DNA from 4 places in the Erwinia sp. CGal63 genome. Region 4 is predicted to be linked to each of the others. Evidence: predicted binding sites of a transcription regulator. Region 4 holds the regulator's gene; each other region holds the start of a gene.
The links. Region 4 encodes PurR, which represses purine synthesis genes. Its sites were predicted from a motif close to CANGCAAACGTTTGCNTG; they were not measured.

Region 1: the regulator PurR is predicted to act here: its motif matches at 2,301-2,318, upstream of glyA (serine hydroxymethyltransferase).
Region 2: the regulator PurR is predicted to act here: its motif matches at 2,413-2,430, upstream of pyrD (quinone-dependent dihydroorotate dehydrogenase).
Region 3: the regulator PurR is predicted to act here: its motif matches at 1,551-1,568, upstream of cvpA (colicin V production protein).

Annotation. Positions count from the first base shown of each region.
Region 1 covers NZ_JAKUMN010000007.1:104,332-107,944, reverse strand. The annotation lists gene MKZ79_RS18525 (3-phenylpropionate MFS transporter) at 1-840, opposite strand, end outside; gene glyA (serine hydroxymethyltransferase) at 934-2,187, opposite strand; gene hmpA (NO-inducible flavohemoprotein) at 2,520-3,613, shown strand, end outside.
Region 2 covers NZ_JAKUMN010000001.1:1,688,306-1,691,918, forward strand. The annotation lists gene MKZ79_RS07725 (YcbX family protein) at 1-518, shown strand, start outside; gene MKZ79_RS07730 (cell division protein ZapC) at 515-1,057, opposite strand; gene pyrD (quinone-dependent dihydroorotate dehydrogenase) at 1,215-2,225, opposite strand; gene ssuE (NADPH-dependent FMN reductase) at 2,602-3,153, shown strand; gene MKZ79_RS07745 (sulfonate ABC transporter substrate-binding protein) at 3,164-3,613, shown strand, end outside.
Region 3 covers NZ_JAKUMN010000001.1:86,716-90,328, reverse strand. The annotation lists gene purF (amidophosphoribosyltransferase) at 1-917, opposite strand, end outside; gene cvpA (colicin V production protein) at 954-1,439, opposite strand; gene dedD (cell division protein DedD) at 1,766-2,476, opposite strand; gene folC (bifunctional tetrahydrofolate synthase/dihydrofolate synthase) at 2,466-3,613, opposite strand, start outside.
Region 4 covers NZ_JAKUMN010000001.1:1,304,165-1,307,777, reverse strand. The annotation lists gene punR (DNA-binding transcriptional activator PunR) at 1-655, shown strand, start outside; gene purR (HTH-type transcriptional repressor PurR) at 683-1,708, opposite strand; gene MKZ79_RS05910 (NlpC/P60 family protein) at 2,014-2,781, opposite strand; gene MKZ79_RS05905 (Grx4 family monothiol glutaredoxin) at 3,143-3,481, shown strand; gene rnt (ribonuclease T) at 3,550-3,613, opposite strand, start outside.

The DNA of each region.
Region 1 (3,613 bases), on a different contig from region 4:
GCGAAGTAGCGCGCAGACGCCGGAAAGCAGCAGCAGATCCCGCGCGCTCCAGCGCCGGAACAGCCGGTTGCTGCTGGCGAAAACGATAATTTCCGCCACCACGCCCAGCGACCAAAGATAGCCCACCACGCTCGCCGAATAACCCGCTTCCTGCCACCAGATAGCGCTGAAGCCGTAATAGGCGGCATGCGCGCCCTGCATCAGGGTGACGCAAAACAGAAAACGCCAGGCGGATTTCAGCAATCGCCGCCACTCCGGCCAGCCTGCGTGGGCAACCACTTTTTCGCCGCCCTGCGGCATCGTCGCCGGACGAAGCAGCATACCGGCAAACATCGCCGCGACGCCCGCGCAAAGCATCCACAGGATCGCCTGGTAGGAGAAAGCGTTAACCAGCACGCCGGTCAAAGCCGAACTGATCACAAAAGCCAGCGAACCCCATAGCCGCACAGGCCCATAAGGCATAGCGATCTGCTGCTGCCAGGTCGCAGCCAGCGCGTCGCTGAGCGGCACCAGCGGCGAAAAGAAGAGATTGAACCCGATCATCACCAGCAGCAGCCAGGCCCAGAAAGCGCCGACCCAAAAGCCCAACACGCACAGCAGCGACAGACCGGCCAGCAGGCGCAGCACGACAATCAGACGGGAAGGATTGGTAACGCGGGAAGCGATAAGCAGACTGCCGGTAAAGCGGGAAACCATGCCGACACCTAACAGCAGGCCGATCTTTTCGGCATCCAGGCCGACGCCTTTCAGCCAGACCGCCCAGAACGGCAGCCAAACGCCATAGGCGAAAAAGTAGGTGAAATAACCCAGCGCGAGCCACCAGGCAGAACGAAGTGCCATTTTTCCTCCGGCAAAATTCAGGCAAAAAAAACGGGGCGCAGCGCCCCGTTTCGTTGTAATGCCAGCTCGCGGGATAATCATCCCGCCGATTTGTTACGCGTAAACCGGGAAGCGGGCGCAGAGTTCCAGCACCTGCTTCTTCACGCGTTCGATGGTCGCTTCGTCGTTGACATTATCCAGCACGTCAGCGATCCAGCCAGCCAGCTCGCGCACTTCCGCCTCTTTAAAGCCGCGACGGGTCACTGCTGGCGAACCGATACGGATACCGGAAGTCACAAACGGGCTTTTCGGATCGTTCGGCACGCTGTTTTTGTTCACGGTGATGTTGGCACGACCCAGCGCCGCGTCCGCTTCTTTACCGGTCAGGTTTTTGCTCACCAGATCGATCAGGAACAGATGGTTATGGGTGCCGCCGGATACGATGTCGTAACCGCGCTCCAGCAGAACCTCCACCATAGCTTTGGCGTTTTTGGCGACCTGCTGCTGGTAAACTTTAAACTCTGGTTCCATCGCCTCTTTAAACGCCACCGCTTTACCGGCGATCACGTGCATCAGCGGGCCGCCCTGGCCGCCAGGGAAAACGGCAGAGTTCAGCTTTTTGTAAAACTCTTCGTCGCCGCCGTTTGCGAGGATCAGACCACCGCGCGGGCCAGCCAGGGTTTTATGGGTAGTAGAGGTAACGATATGCGCGTGCGGCACCGGGTTCGGGTAGACGCCAGCGGCGACCAGACCTGCTACGTGCGCCATATCGACAAACAGGTAAGCGCCGATGCTGTCGGCGATTTCACGCATTTTTGCCCAGTCGCAGACGCCGGAGTAAGCGGAGAAGCCGCCGATGATCATTTTTGGCTGGTGCTTCTGCGCCTGTGCGGCCAGATCGTCATAATCGATTTTGCCGGTTTCGTCGATGCCGTAAGGCACCACGTTGTAAAGCTTGCCGGACAGGTTAACCGGCGAACCGTGGGTCAGGTGGCCGCCGTGCGCCAGATTCATGCCCAGAATGGTGTCGCCCGGCTGCAGCAGCGCGGTATAGACGGCGAAGTTCGCCTGCGAACCGGAGTGCGGCTGCACGTTGGCGTAGTCGGCGCCAAACAGCTCTTTGGCGCGATCGATCGCCAGCTGCTCGACGATATCAACATATTCGCAGCCGCCGTAATAGCGTTTGCCCGGATAGCCTTCCGCATATTTGTTGGTCAGCTGAGAACCCTGCGCCTGCATTACGCGCGGACTGGTGTAGTTTTCCGAAGCAATCAGTTCGATGTGCTCTTCCTGACGCACTTTCTCCTGCTCCATTGCCTGCCACAATTCGGCATCATAATCGGCAATATTCATATCACGCTTTAACATCCGCTTCTCCTGACTCAGCTAACAATCTATTCGGCATTGAACGGCCCTTTTGGGCGAAGGCCAACAGTGTAAACCGTTTTGCCTGTTCAGGGATAGCCGGAAAGCGCGGTTTTTACGCAAACGATTGGCTTCACGGCTGGCAAGGGTTGATTACACTTTTCGCAGCGGTTTCTTGCTGGATATTTCCTCATCATGCAAATGCGAATTTTTCAACGCCGCGCGTTTTCTGCAACCTTTAATGCCCATAATTGCTTAAAGGTTATTTACAGCTTCAGGCTTTTCGCTATAAGATGCATTTAAAATGCAACTTATAAGAATCCCAGGAGCACACCATGTTAGACGCGCAGACTATCGGCACGATCAAAGCCACTATTCCCGCTTTGCTGCAAACCGGCCCTGCCCTGACCGCCCATTTTTACGACCGGCTGTTTGCACACCATCCGGAGCTGAAAGATATTTTCAATATGAGTAACCAGCGCAACGGCAACCAGCGTGAGGCGCTGTTTAACGCTATTTGCGCCTACGCGAGCAATATCGAGAATCTGCCCGCTATCCTGCCCGCCGTGGAAAAGATCGCGCAGAAGCACACCAGCTTTGCGGTTCAGCCGGAACACTATCAGGTAGTAGGCGAACATCTGCTGGCGACGCTGGATGAAATGCTCAGTCCCGGTCAGGAAGTGCTGGATGCGTGGGGAAAAGCCTATGGCGTGCTGGCTGACGTGTTTATCCGGCGTGAAGAGGAGATTTATGAAGCCTCGGAGCATAAACCCGGCGGCTGGCGTACCCCGCGCGCCTTCCGCATTACGGAAATTACGCCGCAAAGCGAAGTGATTAAAAGCTTTGTGTTCAGCCCGGTCGACGGCCAGCCGGTGGCCGATTATCAGCCAGGACAATATGTGGGCGTCTGGCTGCGGGACAAAGGGCTGGCTAATCAGGAGATCCGCCAGTATTCGCTTACCCGCGCGCCCAACGGTAAAGATTACCGCATCGCGGTACGTCATGAAGCGACCGGCACGGTTTCCGGCTGGCTGCATCAGCAGGCGAAAGTGGGTGACGAAGTGCTGCTGACCGCGCCTGCCGGAGATTTCTTTCTGGATGTGACGCCGCAAACGCCGGTGACGCTGATTTCGGCAGGCGTTGGCCAGACACCCATGCTGGCGATGCTGTCGGTACTGGCGACGCAGCGTCATCCTGCGCAGGTACAATGGTTTCACGCGGCCGACAACAGCAAAACACACGCTTTTGCCGATGAGGTCGCAGCAACGGGCAGCAGGCTGCCGAATTTCTCGCAGCAGATCTGGTATAGCGATCCGCAGCCTGAGGATAGCGGTCGCTATAACAGCACGGGCCTGATGAATTTAGCGCCGCTCGCAGAGCAGCTCAGCGATCCGGCTATGCAGTTCTGTCTCTGCGGCCCGGTTGGCTT
Region 2 (3,613 bases), 380 kb from region 4:
TGCCTAAACCCTGCAGCCGCTGTATTTTCACCACCGTCAGCCCTGAGCGAGGTCGCAGGCATCCTACAGGCGAACCCCTGCATACGCTGCAGAAATTTCGTACCGCGACCGATGGCAGCGGCGACGTCGATTTCGGCCTGAACCTGGTGGCGCGCAGCAGCGGCATTCTGCGGGTCGGTGACGAGCTGGAGGTTATCGCCGATAAACCGGCGCGCGTTTACGGCGCGGGAGAAGTGGCGGAACAGCTGGAGCCGGTTACCCAGGCTCAGGAGAAAGTGGCTATTAGCTGGGAAGGCGAACGTTTTGACGGCAATAATCAGCAGGTGCTGCTGGATCAGCTGGAGATGCAGGGCTATCGCATCCCCTACTCCTGCCGCGCAGGCGTTTGCGGCAGCTGTCGCGTCAGGCTGACCTCCGGCCAGGTTCGTCCGCTGAAAAAAGGCGCGCTGCGCGAAGACGGCACGCTGCTAAGCTGCAGCTGCGTTCCCGAAGGCGACGTGGTGCTGACGGCTCGCTAAACGGCGCGGGCGAAGGTAAAGATATGTTTGCTGATAGCGGGCAGCAGACGATCGTGCATCACCTTAATAGCGTCGCCCAGCAGCATGGTTTTTCCTCCCAGCTGCAGTTCAGGCTGCGCCAGCAGGCAGAGCGCGGCGTTGTCACCCGCTTCCACCACCAGCAGCGTGGCCTCTTCGCCCGTTTCGCACAGGCGCACCGCCACCAGATCGCCATCCTGCGGCGTGCAGTGGCGCGGATGAGCGGAAAAGTGCCAGCTTTTCGGCATCTGCGGCTTCAGAAAACGTAAAGCGACCAGCGCGTTCAGGGCCAGCTCGCTACGCTGCGGCTCGGTTAGATCGCACTCCAGGCATTTTTCTGCGAAGGTGGAAAACAACGCGGCGTCGTCAACGGAGAATTGGGCGGCGTGAAAAGCATCGGGCGTCAGCATTTTACGGGGAAAGCGTGAGCAGAACAGCGTGCCTTCCGCCATATCCAACATCATGCGTTCCTGTTCGTCATCAAAAAACCAGCGCCAGCTGTCGTCAGGTTTAATCCTCATTGAAGTATCCCGTAATGATCGTCAGGGCGGCTATTAATCGCTCGGGCTGTCTGTTTCGTACCCGCTCAAAATAGTCTGAATAACAGATAAACAGGAGAAAATATAAACGAGCCAGCGGCGAAAATAAAGCCCCTGGCGCCGTTAAGCCCGCATTTAATCAGATATGGCTGACAATTTCTTTAATCAGCGGCGGCCCTTTGTAAATAAAGCCGGAATATATTTGCACCAGAGAGGCGCCCGCAGCCATTTTTTCTCTGGCCGCTACCAGCGAATCGATGCCGCCAACGCCGATAATCGGCAGACGTCCCTGCAGCTCTTGCGACAAACGACGAATAATTTCCGTACTCTTCAACTGCACGGGACGACCGCTTAATCCACCCGCTTCTTCACTGTGCTTCAGGCCGCTAACCAGCGAACGATCCAGCGTAGTATTGGTTGCGATAACGCCGTCAATATTGTGACGTACCAGGCTGTCGGCAATTTGAACCAGCTCTTCCTCGGAGAGATCCGGCGCTATTTTAACCGCTACCGGCACATATTTCTGGTGCGTTTTTTCCAGTTCCTGCTGCTTCTGTTTAATCGCATTCAGTAAATCGTCTAATGCTTCACCATATTGCAGCGTGCGCAAGCCCGGCGTATTCGGAGATGAGATATTGATCGCAATATAACCCGCCAGAGGGTAGATTTTTTCCATGCAGATTAAATAATCTTCTTTCCCCGCTTCAACCGGCGTGTCTTTATTTTTACCGATGTTGATGCCGAGTATGCCGTCATAGCGCGCCCGCTTAACGTTATTGACCAGTTGGTCCACGCCCAGATTATTAAAGCCCATGCGGTTGATGATGCCTTCCGCTTCGCGGACGCGGAACATGCGTGGCTTATCGTTGCCGGGCTGTGGACGCGGCGTCACGGTGCCTACTTCAATAAAGCCAAAGCCCATCGCGCCGAAAGCGTCGATGCATTCGCCGTTTTTATCCAGTCCCGCCGCCAGACCCAGCGGATTTTTAAACACCAGCCCCATGCAGTTAACGGGTTTGAAAGGCAGAGTCTGCCGCACCAGATGAATCAGCGGCGTGCCGGTTATCCGGTGCAGCTGCTGAAGGGTCAGTTCGTGGGCGCGCTCAGCGTCAAGCTGAAAAAGCGCATTACGGACCAGGTTGTACATGATCGCTCCTGAGTAGCCGGCAAAGCCGGGCCGCAATAAGAGTAACGGTTGCCTCGGCAACCCTGAAAACTGCCCGGTCGGCGCCCTTCCACCTTTATTATGAGGATTGAGAGGTAAGGGAAATAGCGGGCATCGACTGGCGCAGCGACGCTGCAGGCGCGGGGGAAAATGGTAAAGTCCTTTGCCGGGAAAGTAAAACGTTTGCGTCTGCTTATCCTCTTCTTTTTTGGCGCCTTCTGCGCGCGCGCCTCTTACTTATCCAAAAAGTAACTTAAATATGCCGGATAAATCATTTAAGCCGTTCGTCGCTCTCTGTCAGGATAGTTCCATAAATTCAGGAATTATTTTAATCAATAACTTTTGGTTATAAGGAGAGATGATGCGCGTTATTACTCTTGCAGGCAGTCCTCGCTACCCATCACGGTCTACCGCTTTACTGACCCTTTGTCAGCAGGCGCTGGAACAGCGAGGCGCAGAGGTCATCCCCTGGAACCTGCATAATTTTCATCCCGAAGATCTGCTTTACGCCCGCTTCGATTCTCCCGCTCTGCTGGCGTTAAAAGAGGATCTGGAAAATGCCGACGGTTTAATCGTCGCCACGCCTGTTTATAAAGCCTCTTTTTCCGGCGCGCTGAAGACGCTGCTCGATTTGCTGCCGGAACGTGCGCTGGAGCATAAGGTCGTGCTGCCGCTGGCTACCGGCGGCACTATCGCCCATATGCTGGCGGTGGATTATGCGCTTAAGCCGGTACTTAACGCGCTGAAGGCGCAGGAAGTGCTGCATGGCGTCTTCGCCGATGACAGCCAGATTAGTCACTACGACCGCCAGCCGGAGCTGTCGCCGCTGCTTGCCGAACGAATCGCGGAGTCGCTTGACACGTTCTGGCATGCGCTGACGCGTCGTCATCAGCTGCTGGCCGCCGTGGTTTGAGGAAACGCAAATGAGCCTGTTTTTACGTTTTTTCTCCGCGCTGGCTATCGGCGCGCTGCTGTCCGGCACCGCTTTTGCGGAAGAAAGGGCGCCAGCAACTTTTCATATTGGCTATCAGAAAGGTTCGGTCAGCATGGCGCTGGCCCGCTCTCATCAGCTGCTGGAGAAGCGCTTTCCCCATACGCAGATTAAGTGGATTGAGTTTCCGGCCGGCCCGCAAATGCTGGAGGCGCTGAACGTCAACAGCATCGACCTGGGCAGCACCGGCGATATTCCGCCTATTTTCGCTCAGGCGGCCGGTGCCGACCTGCTTTATGTCGGTTCTGAACCGCCGAAGCCGCAGTCCGAAGTGATTCTGGTAGCGAAAAACAGCCCGATTAAAAGCGTCGCCGATTTAAAAGGGCATAAAGTGGCTTTCCAGAAAGGCTCCAGCTCGCACAATCTGCTGCTGCGCGCGTTA
Region 3 (3,613 bases), 1.2 Mb from region 4:
GAGGTTTCCGGAATCGGAATAACCACGTCGATATCCAGATCCTCCCATTCGCGGGCGATTTTTTCGCCGAGCCTTGTGCCCATACGCACGCGCGCGCTGTAGACGGAAATTTTGTCCAGGAACGAGTCCGGGCGGGCAAAATAGACGTACTCGAACAGGCACGGATTGAATTTCGGGTTCTCCGCGCACTGGCGGGTGAAAAGCTGCCCTTTTTCGGTGACGTAGATCGCCTCGCCCGGCGCGACGTCGCGCAGGAACTCAAAGCCCAGGGTATCCAGCGCCACGCTTTCAGAAGCCACCATATACTCATTGCGGCCATCCGGTAGCGCGCGCTTGCCGATCACTAACGGACGAATGCCGTTAGGATCGCGGAAAGCGACCAGGCCGTGGCCGATAATCATCGCCACGCAGGCGTAGGCGCCGCGCACCTGCTGATGTACCGACGCCACTGCCGTAAAAATGTTTTCGGCTTCCAGCGGGTAGTGCTGAACGCGATCCAGTTCTGCCGCAAAAATATTGAGCAGAATTTCCGAATCGGAAGTGGTGTTGATGTGACGGCGGCCGCTTTCAAACAGCTGCTTGCGCAGCTCGTGGGCGTTGGTCAGGTTGCCGTTATGCGCCAGCGTGATGCCGTAAGGCGAGTTGACGTAAAAAGGCTGCGCTTCGGAAGCGCTGGAGCTTCCAGCAGTCGGGTAACGTACGTGGCCGATGCCCATATTGCCCTGCAGGCGCTGCATGTGGCGAGCTTCAAACACATCGCTCACCAGGCCGTTCGCCTTGCGCAGGCGGAAGCAGTTTAAAGCATCGATAGTCACGATGCCCGCAGCATCCTGGCCACGGTGCTGCAGCACCGTTAACGCATCATAAATCGACTGGTTGACCGGCATAAAACCGGCGATCCCGACAATACCGCACATGTGGTCATTTCCTCATAAGCCGCAACCCCGGCTCGATTACCGGGGTAAAAAACTCGACGTGCTTTTCAGGTAGTCGAAAAACCACCTGATAATATAGCTAAACTGGGGAATCAGCTGAGACTGTTGCCAGTCCTGACTTTTGGAAAAGCCGGTGAAGGTATCCAGGAAAAACAGCATGGCCGACACAATCAGTACGCCGCGTAATGCCCCGAAACAGACTCCCAACACCCTGTCGGTTCCCGACAGGCCGGTTTTTTCAACCAGCGAACCAATCACATAGTTGACTATCGCGCCCACAATTAGCGTGGCGATAAACAAGGCTGCGATGGCGATTCCATTTCGAACCAGTTCGTCTTCAAAACCTGTGAACCAGACAGCAAGGAAGGAGTAGTAATGACTGGCGACAAAAAATGCGCAACCCCAGGTGACGAGCGATAATGCTTCCCGAACGAACCCGCGGATCAGGCTGACAAGAGCCGAAAAACCAATAACCGCAATAATGACGTAATCTATCCAGACCATGAACTCTTCCAGCGACTGTGCCTCTGATCAGGCTGCATTTTTCTGCCGCGTACCGCGGCGGCACGGGGCAACACAGAACGCAGCCTGAGTTCGGGGCGAATTCTAACAGAAAAAGAAAACGTTTGCGTACCTTTTCCTTAACCGTTCTGATGAAAACCGGGCATGAAAAAAAACGGCGCGGAGCCTGCGGGAAAAAGCGTGAAACAGGCTGGCCGTAATGCCTCGGCAACTGTTTGTTTTAACTTATTTTACACGCCACCGCTTCGGCTGAAGCGGCGGCCTGACAGCGCCTGAAAGGCGCTGCCTTTTTCAACGATAGCGAACGCCTAACGCGCGCTGTAAGGCTTAACCACGCCGCTCAGACCGGAAATGCCTTTCAGCTCGCCGACCGCGCTCTGCATTTTCGCTTTCGAGGCGTCCGGCCCGACGTAAATACGGGTGATTTCACCCTGCACCGGCGTCGACGGCACCGTATAGGCGCGATAGCCGGAAAGGCGCAGCGAGGCGACAATCTCGTTGACCTTGGCTGCGTTTTTCAACGCGCCCAGCTGCACGACCCAGGCTTGCCCTGCCGGCGCGCTCTCCTGCCGGGTTTCCGGCTTAGCTTCCGGTTTAGGTTCCGTTTTCACTACCGGCTTCGGTTCCTGCTTCGGCTTTTCTACCGGTTTCGGCTGCGGTTTGGGTTTCTCAACGGGTTTTTCCGCAGGCTTTGTCTCTACGTGACTTACCGGCGGCGGCGACACCACGGTTGGCTGATTGTCAGCCTGCGGCGCGGTCGAGCCGCTTTCCGCCTGCGAGGTGTTTTCACCCGCGACCGCCGAGCCGGCGCCTTCCGGCGGCTGCGCCGGTAGCGACTGCGTTACCGGCGGCACCATTTCCGTCTCCTGCTGATCGCCAGGCCTGGGCACCAGCGGAATGGCGGCGAACTCCTCTTTGTAATGCTTTTTCTTACCGTCCAGCAGGCCCGGCAGCACAATCACGCCCAGCGCCACTATAATCACCGTTCCCACTAAACGATTCTGAAACTTACTTGCCACTGCCACTCTCCGTTTCCATCGTTTCCATTACCTGCGCTACGGTGTGGAAAGAGCCGCACACCAGCACGATATCCTGCGTTTCGGCCTGTTGCCGCGCCTGGTGAAACGCCGCGGCGACGCTGGAGCAAGCCTGGCCATCCGGCAGATGGGCCAGCAGCTGTTCTGCCGTCGCGCCTCTTGGCCCTGCCAGCGGCGCGCAGTACCAGTAATCCACCTGCGGCGCGAGGCAGGCCAGGGTACCGGCAATATCTTTGTCATGCAGCATACCGACCACCGCGTGAACCTTGCCGCTTTTCGGCAGCTCGCTCAGGCGTCCGGCCAGATAACCTGCCGCGTGAGGGTTATGCGCGACGTCCAGAATAATGCGCGGCGACTCTGCAACGGTCTGGAAACGACCGGGTAAAACGGCCTTATCCAGCTCGTAAAGCGTTTCATCGGCCACGTTAAGCGGCGCAGCGCGCAGCGCGGCCAATGCGGTAGCCGCGTTGGGTAAAGGCACCTGCGGCAGAGGCAGACCGTTCAGCGTCCCCTTCGCGTCGGTAAAGCTCCAGTCGTTTTCGCCGACGCAGTAAGACCAGTCATGGCCGCGCCTCAGCAGCCGCGCGCCTGACGCCTCGGCCACTTCGCCAATGGTATGCGGCATATCGGGCTCGCCGACCACGGCGGGCTTGCCGCTACGGAACACCCCCGCTTTTTCCCGGCCGATGCTCTCGCGATCCGGGCCAAGCCAGTCGGTGTGATCGAGCGCGATGCTGGTGATCACCGCTACGTCGGCATCGACGATATTGGTCGCGTCCAGACGACCGCCCAGGCCGACTTCCAGGATCGCCACGTCTAACTGCGCACGCTTAAACAGCCAGAGCGCGGAAAGCGTGCCGTATTCAAAATAGGTCAGCGAAGTGTCGCCTCGTCCCTGCTCGATATCGGCAAAAGAGGCGGTATGGTCGGATTCAGGCAGTTCCTCGCCCTGAATGCGCACGCGTTCGGTATAGCGCACCAGATGTGGCGAGCTGTAGACGCCAACGCGATAGCCTGCGGCGATCAGCAGCGTTTCCAGCGTGCGGCAGGTAGTGCCTTTGCCGTTGGTGCCGGCGACGGTAAAGACGACCGGAGCGGGTTTTAACAGGTCAAGATGCG
Region 4 (3,613 bases):
GGTCGCCAACGGCTGGCGCGGACAGCTGAATATCGCCGTGGATCGCATCGTCAAAGCGTCGCGAACCCGCCAGCTGGTGGTGGATTTTTACCGCCACTTTCCCGATATGGAACTGCATCTGTCACCAGAAGTCTTTAACGGCGTTTGGGACGCGCTGGCCGATGGTCGGGTCGATGTGGCGATCGGCGCGACGCAGGCTATCCCGGTTGGCGGACGCTTCGCTTTTCGCAATATGGGGATGCTGAACTGGCGCTGCGTAGTCAAAGCGGGTCATCCGCTTGCGCAACGTCAGGAGAAAGTCAGCGAAGAGGCGATCCGCGCATGGCCTTCGCTGGTGCTGGAGGATACCTCGCGCGCGCTGCCCAAAAGAACGACCTGGACGCTGGACAACCAGCGACGGCTGGTGGCGCCAGACTGGGAAAGCGCCTTCGACTGCCTGCTGGCCGGACTGTGCGTTGGCATGGTGCCAGGTCATCTTGCGCAACCGCTACTGCAAAACGGCTCGCTGTGCGAACTGCAGCTGGATCCGCCTTTTCCGGACAGTCCCTGCTGCGTCAGCTGGTCGGAACAGCAGGCTTCGCCGGCGCTGCAGTGGCTACTGGAGTATCTGGGGGAAACGGAGACGCTGAACAGCGAATGGCTGCGGGAAGCTTAACAGGGCGGCCTGGCGCCGCCCGTAACGCTAGCGACGATAGTCGAGGAAAGGGCCATCCGCAACGGAACGGCGCTCAATCAGCGTAGGGTGCACTTCAATGGTCTGCGGCTCTTCGCGCTTGCTGGTGATGCGATCGAGCAGCATATTGAACGCCGTCGCGCCCAGGCGCTCTTTTGGCTGATGCACGGTAGTCAGCGCAGGCGTGAAGTAGCGCGAGTTGCGCACGTTATCATACCCGATCACCGAAATATCCTGCGGCACGCGCAGGCCCATTTCATCCGCTGCGCAAATCGCGCCCATCGCCATCACGTCGCCGCCGCAGAAAACCGCGGTAGGCCGCTGCTTTTGCGTCAGCAGCTGCTGCATGGCGCGATAGCCCGACTCCGGTTCGAAATCGCCCTGTACCAGCCATTCGTCGCGCAGAGTAATGCCCGCTTCCGCCAGCGCCTTCAGGAAACCGGCATGGCGGCCGCCGCCCGTATTGCGTTCCATGTGGCCGGGGATCACACCAATATCGCGGTGGCCGCGATCGATCAGATAGCGGCCCGCCAGATAGCCGCCTTCAAAAGCGTTATCCAGAATGGTATCGGTAAAGTCGCCGCGCGATTCGCCCCAGTCCATGACCACCATCGGAATATTGCGGTGTTCTTCCAGCATGGTGATCAGCTCGTCCGGGTATTCGGCACACATCACCAACAGGCCGTCGACGCGCTTCTGCGCCATCATCGACAGATAGGCTTTTTGCTTTTCCAGCTCGTTATGCGCGTTGCCCAGGATAAGCGTGTAGCCCTTAGCGAAGCAGCTATGCTCCACCGCCTCGATAATTTCAGCGAAGTAGGGCGCTTCGCTGGAGGTCGCCAGCAGGCCGATAGTTTTGGTGTTATTGACCTTCAGGCTGCGGGCCACGGCGCTGGGGGAATAGTGCAGCGCTTTAATCGCTGCCCAGACGGCTTCCCGCGTCTCTTCAGCGACAAAGCGGGTTTTATTAATGACGTGGGACACGGTCGTGGTGGACACGCCGGCGCGTTTGGCCACATCTTTGATGGTTGCCATGAAAAAAGACTCCTGCGCTGTTCAGTAAGTCACTGAAAAGCGGTTTGTTAAACGTTTGCCTGGAATTCCAGCGCTCCTGATATAAATTGCGCATATTTTGTTGCGGAATGGTTACATCAGAAGGGAGTAAACAGAATGCGAAACCGGCCTGGAAGGAGGCGATAGCGACAAACAGGCCCGTTGCGCAACAGATCGTGGATTCTAACAAGAGCAGGCGCAAAAAACGAGAATTTTAGGCCGGCCGGTGGAAATTTGCGGTGAAAAGGCCGGTTCGTCTGCGACGATACCGGCCGGAGTACAGCAGGCTAGCGGATTGTTTTCGGCGTCATGACCCGACGGGCGCCGACATAGTGCTGCTCCCAGTAATCCTCCGTCAGCGCGCTGACCTGAATATCCTTGCCGGTGCGCGGCGACTGGATAAATTTGCCGTTGCCCAGATAGACGCCAACGTGATCCGCCGCGCCGCGACCGTTAATGCGGAAGAAGACCAGATCGCCTTTCTCCAGCTCGTTGCGTTTAACAGAGGCCGCGTCTCTGAGATGGTACATCTCGTTGGCGGTACGAGGGATTTTAAATTTAACCAAATCCTTATAGGCGTACCAGACCAGGCCGCTGCAGTCGAAACCGGTTTTAGGCGAAGTGCCGCCCCACAGATAGGGCTTGCCCAGCTGATCCATCAGTTTATTCATCGCGGTTTCGCGGGCTTTTTGATAGCGCGCGCGGTGCGCTTTGCTGAGCCTGAGCGGCGAGGTGGCCGAGCCGCTGGTCAGGGCTTCCGCCTCCTCGTTGCGCAAGCGATGACGACCGTAGCGTTTCTTCGGCGGTAGCGCGGCGACGGCGTGCTGCTCTTTTTTGCGCAACTTATATTTTTTAACAACGGGCTGACGGGTTTCTTTTACTTTGCGGGCGGTGGTTTTAATCGGTCGGCGCTTGCGGCGATCGCTTTCGCGGGCAGGCGTAACGCTGTCTGCCTTATGATGATCCGCCTTAACGGCGGCGTGTGGCGATGCGTGCGCCATAGAGATAAACAGCTGGGCAAAAGCCAGCATCAGCAGCGTGATGAGTAAACGCATCTTTACCATTAACAGTTTGTGCTCCCGCCAGAGGCAAGAGCATGGCTTAATCAGGAGATCTGCGCCTGGGCAGTCGGTTAGGTCAATTCTAAACGAACTCTTTACTAAAAAGTAAGGCCTTTTTTGTTTCAATCCTCGCGAAGCGGTAAAAGCTGTAAAATTCAGGCTGTTCAACCGCTTATCTGCGCAATTTTGCCGCGATTTTTTGCAGTTAACGCAGCGTGAGCGAGCGGGAAATGGTATTTTAACGTTCTGTTTCCAAAACGTAGCGGCCTTGCGGCGGCTGAAAATGCCATTTTCATCGCGCGCGCAGACTCGCTACACTATACAGACACGAAGTAGCCGATTGAGGAAGGCATTTATGAGCACTATTGAGAAAATTGAGCGCCAGATCGCAGAGAACCCGATCCTGCTGTATATGAAAGGCTCCCCGAAACTGCCAAGCTGCGGCTTTTCGGCGCAGGCCGTGCAGGCGCTCTCCGCCTGTGGCGAGCGTTTTGCCTATGTCGATATCCTGCAGAATCCGGAAATTCGTGCCGAACTGCCAAAATATGCCAACTGGCCAACCTTCCCGCAGCTGTGGGTGGACGGCGAGCTGGTCGGCGGCTGCGACATCATTATCCAGATGTTCCAGGCTGGCGAACTGCAGCAGCTGATCAAGGAAACCGCGCAGAAATATCCTTCCGACGCGGCGGAATAACAGCGCGCGGCAAGCAAGCGGCAGGATTTTAAAACGATCGGGCCTGACAGAGCGTCAGGCCCGTTTTTTTATTCGGCGTTCGCCGTTTGCGGCAGCGGCCAGCCGCCCAGCCGTTTCCAGCGATTAACCAGC